Regions from separate parts of the Clostridium sp. C1 genome, predicted to be linked through region 2. Evidence: riboswitches for the same ligand, from Rfam matches in the RefSeq annotation. Region 2 holds a riboswitch; the other holds the start of a gene.

Region 1 (2,416 bases), 1.3 Mb from region 2:
AGATTTATATCGAGATGATGTCAATAAAATTAGCTTTATTTTAAGTAGTTATCAAGATCATTTAGATTCACAAAAGGAATTTCCTCATTTAATAGCAAATACTTGGGGTGGCAAAGGTGAAGTGGCTTTATATGGTGATTTAGGACCAACAGGGATTACCAAAAGACATGCGATTGAAGTGTTATTAGATTATCTAGGAGCAGATCAAAAAGATACGATTTCATTTGGTGATGCGAAAATTGATTTATCTATGTTTGAATGTTGTGATTATAATGTTGCTATGGGAAATGGTGGTAAAGAAATTAAAGAAGCTGCTGATTATATTACAACAGATGTAAATGATGATGGTTTATATAATGCTTTTCGTTATTTAAATTTAATAGATTAAAAGAATTATTTTGACAATTAAAAATGAGTTCATATAAAACTTGTTGATAATTGTCTTTTTTATATCATTGATTTCTTTTGTTTTTTCAATAAAGATGTTATAATAATGAGCGAATTGTAAGGAGAGGATTTTGTGAAAGAACCAAAATATAAATTTATAGATATTCATAAAATTGAAGCCAATGGTCATCAGCCAAGAACTCATTTTGAAAATGAGAAGATTCAAGAATTAGCTGTATCTATCCAACAAAATGGATTATTACAACCTATTGTTGTTAGACCTTATCAAGGAAAGTATCAGATTGTTGTTGGGGAAAGACGTTATCGTGCCTGTCTTTTAGCAGGTATCGAAGAAGTTCCATGTTTAGTTCAAAATTATGATGAACAACAAACAGCAACAGCAGCGATTGTTGAAAATATTCAAAGAGAAAATTTATCGGCTATTGAAGAAGCATTGGCATATCAACAAATCTTGGATACGCAAAATATAACACAGGAAGAATTAGCTCAAAAGGTTGGTAAAAAGCAATCGACGATTGCGAATAAATTAAGATTATTACAACTTCCGATGACTGTACAAGAGGCAGTACGAAGAAAAGATATTACAGAAAGACATGCCAGAGCTTTATTGAAATTAGATACAACTGCTAAACAAAATAATATGTTAAGAGAAATTATGGATAAAGGTTTAAATGTTGAACAGACAGAAGAAAAGATTAAAAAGAAAATTGAACCAAAGAAACCTAAACCTAAAACAAAGAGTATTTCACAAAATTTAAAGATAGCGATGAATACATTAGATCAGGCTGCCATGATGGTACAACAGGCTGGGGTAGACATAAGTGTAGATATATCAGAAACAGAAGATGAAGTGATTTATGTGATTAAGATGAAAAAATAGCTTCATCTTTTTTTGACGTGTTTAAAGAGAAGTGCTATGATAATAAAAAAGGGAGCTTATAAATAGGCTGAGAGGAAGTTGTGAACTTCGACCATACCTGATTTGGATAATGCCAACGTAGGGATATAAAATGAGTATTAAGAGTATATCCCTTGATATATTCTTTTTTTTGTAAGGAGGATGAAAAGATGATAGAACAAGTCAAAAATGCTAAACCATTAATTCATTGTATCACTAATAAAGTGACAATGAATGATTGTGCCAATGCTTTACTCGCAATTGGCGGGAGTCCTATTATGGCTGATGATGAGGCAGAAGTAGAAGACATTACATCTATTTGTCAAGGATTGCTGATTAATGTTGGAACATTGAATCAGGCAACCATTCCATCTATGATGAAAGCTGGAAAAAAAGCCAATGCCTTACAACACCCTGTTTTATTAGATCCCGTTGGAATAGGCGCAAGTCAATTACGTTATCAGACAACTCAACAATTATTAAAAGAAGTTCATTTTGATGTCATTAGAGGAAATATTTCAGAAATGAAAGCTTTAATGAATATCCAGTCACAATCAAGAGGTGTTGATGCGAATGCATCAGACAGTATAACGGATGAAAACTTAGATGAAAATATAATATGGTTACAACAACTCAGTTCAAAGACAGGAGCAATTATAGCGGTTAGTGGAGCTATTGATGTGATTGTGGATAGTCAAAATGCTTATATTGTTAGAAATGGATGTCAAGAAATGTCTATGATTACAGGAACAGGTTGTATGTTAAGTGCAATTATGTCTGCATTTATGGTTGTTCATCGTCAAAGACTGTTAGAAGCATGTACTTATGTCAGTGCATTGATGGGATATTGTGGAGAGTTGGCAAAAAATAAAATGCTTGTTGAGAAATTAGGTGTGGGAAGTTTAAGAGTTTATTTGATGGATTATTTATCACTTATGAATGATGGTATATTGAAAGAAGGAATGAAGATTGAAAAAAGATGTTAAGAAAGCCATGCCATTATATCTGGTTACAGATCGTCGCTGGTTAAAGGAACCACTGATTCAAACAGTTGAAAAGGCAATTCAAGGTGGTGTGACTTGTGTTCAGTTAAGAGAAAAGCATTTGGAT
Region 2 (2,416 bases):
TCGCTTACTAATGATAAAATTTCTTTTCTTGCATAAGCAGAGTTTTCACCAATACCTGCTGTAAAGGCAATGGCATCACACCCACCTAATGCAATGAAATATCTTCCGATATAAGCAATAACTCGTCTAAAGAAAATATCAATCGCAAGTTTTGCTCTTTCATTTCCTTCATTAGCTGCATTTAAGACATCTCTAAAATCACTTGATACACCAGAAACACCTAATAAACCAGATTCTTTATTTAACATATGAATAACATCTTTCATATCCATACCAACTTGTTCAATTAAGTAGTCAATAATAGAAGGATCCAAATCACCACTACGAGTTCCCATCATAATTCCAGCTAATGGTGTAAATCCCATTGAAGTATTAATAGATTTTCCATCTTTAACAGCTGTAAGAGATCCTCCAGCTCCTAAGTGAGCAACAATGATTTTAGAATGTTCAGGATTTCCTAATTTTTCAATGACTTTTTGAGAAACATAATAATGTGAAGTTCCGTGTGCACCATATTTTCTCACTTTATAATCAGTATAGAATTTATATGGAATTGGGTAGATATAACATCTTGGTTCTAATGTTTGATGGAATGCTGTATCAAAAACAGCCACTGCTCCAGCATTTGGAATAGCTTCTTTAAAAGCATAGTATCCTGTTAAGTGAGCAGGATTATGTAAAGGAGCTAATGATTTTAATTCATCAATTTTACTTACAACATCATCATCAATAATGGCAGATTCTTTAAAATAAGAACCACCTTGAACAACCCTATGTCCGACACCTTTAATATCTTCAAGTGATGATACGATATTTTTTTCTAATAATGTATCTAATAATAAATGAACAGCTTCTTTATGTGTTGGAATAGGTAAAGTACGAACATCTTTTTGACCATTAAATTTAATTGTAAAAATAGAGTCTTCTAAACCAATTCTTTCAATCACTCCAGAAGTAATTACAGATTCATCATCCATTTCAAATAATTGGAATTTTAGTGATGAACTTCCTGCATTAACTGCAATAATTTTTGCCATTTTCTTATCCTCCCTTAATTCCCTTTTATTATAACATTTATTTATAAAAAAACTAGAAAAAAATGTTTTATCAAAAATATTTGTATTTTTTCTAAAAAGGATTATAATAGAAAAAGGCCGGGGGTGCATTTTGCTGAGAAAGGTGGAAACCTTATCCCTTATGATCTGAACTGGGTAATGCCAGCGTAGAGAGTGCAAATAATGAAATTGTGACTTTTTTACGTGGGTAGAAAAGTCTTTTTTTATTTGTTGGCTGAATGAAAGGAGAAAAAGATGATGAAAAATGTTATGCGAGTAGAATACTCAATTAGAAACATGTGTATGCTTGCGATGTTTATGGCGATTACACTTGTTTTAAGTTATGTCAATGAAGTGATTCCTTCACTGCCACAAGGTGGAACGATTTCAGTTGATGTTATTGCGATTATGTTATGTGGATATTTGATGGGAGCTGGTTATGGGGTGATCTGTGGTGTTGGTGTCGCTTTATTGCAATTTGTATTAGGAATTGCTCAATATTATGGACCTTGGTCAGTTTTACTTGACTATGTTTTACCGCTGGCAGTTTGTGGTTTAACACCATTAATCAAAACTCAAAAAATAGGTCATATTTCCATTTGCTGGGGTGTTGTTTTTGTTATGTGTTTAAAATATTTATCGCATTTTGCATCAGGGGCATTCTTGTTTGCCAGTTACGCTCCTGAAGGTATGAATCCTATTGTTTATTCATTAAGATATAATGCGATTTATGTTGCTCCAACGCTTATATTATGTATGATTGTTGTTCCATTATTATATTCACGTTTAAAAAATGCTTTTCACTAATCTCTCTTTATGAGAGATTTTTTAATACGTTAGAAAATAGTAAATTTACTTTAAAAAAGAGGTGAACTTGTGTATAATAATTCTGTTATAGAAAGAGGTTATTGATTATGAATAAGACATTTGTTGGTCAAAATATCCTTATTCATTGTTATAAACATGATGGAAGTATTCATCGCTGCTGGGATAAAGGGCTTGTTTTAGAGGAAACACCACATCATTTTATTGTTGTCAACAATAGAACGCTTGTAACAGAAGCTGATGGTCGTAAATGGTATACAAGGGAACCAGCCATATGTTATTTCCCTAAGCGAAAATGGTATAATGTGATTTGTATGATTCGTAAGACAGGGGTACATTTTTATTGTAATATCGCATCTCCAACGTTATATGATGGTGAAGCCTTGAAATATATTGATTATGATTTAGATTTAAAGGTTTTTCCTGATTATAAATATAAGATTTTAGATGAAGAAGAATATCAGCAGCATAAAGCTGCTATGAATTATAGTGATGAATTGGATGATATATTACATCTTCAGCTTTCACAATTGATT

Evidence for each region. Region 2 has a riboswitch for thiamine pyrophosphate ahead of KEC48_RS06155 (energy-coupled thiamine transporter ThiT). Riboswitches for the same ligand answer to the same signal wherever they lie in the genome.
Region 1: it holds a riboswitch for thiamine pyrophosphate, as region 2 does, so the genes downstream of both, thiM (hydroxyethylthiazole kinase) here and KEC48_RS06155 (energy-coupled thiamine transporter ThiT) in region 2, are expected to answer to the same signal.

The regions. Positions count from the first base shown of each region.
Region 1 is NZ_CP073631.1:2,406,619-2,409,034, forward strand. Features, by position in the region: gene KEC48_RS12900 (HAD family hydrolase) at 1-388, shown strand, start outside; gene noc (nucleoid occlusion protein) at 521-1,288, shown strand; TPP riboswitch at 1,327-1,429, shown strand; gene thiM (hydroxyethylthiazole kinase) at 1,477-2,292, shown strand; gene thiE (thiamine phosphate synthase) at 2,276-2,416, shown strand, end outside.
Region 2 is NZ_CP073631.1:1,122,673-1,125,088, reverse strand. Features, by position in the region: gene KEC48_RS06160 (acetate kinase) at 1-1,037, opposite strand, end outside; TPP riboswitch at 1,147-1,247, shown strand; gene KEC48_RS06155 (energy-coupled thiamine transporter ThiT) at 1,314-1,862, shown strand; gene KEC48_RS06150 (DUF402 domain-containing protein) at 1,970-2,416, shown strand, end outside.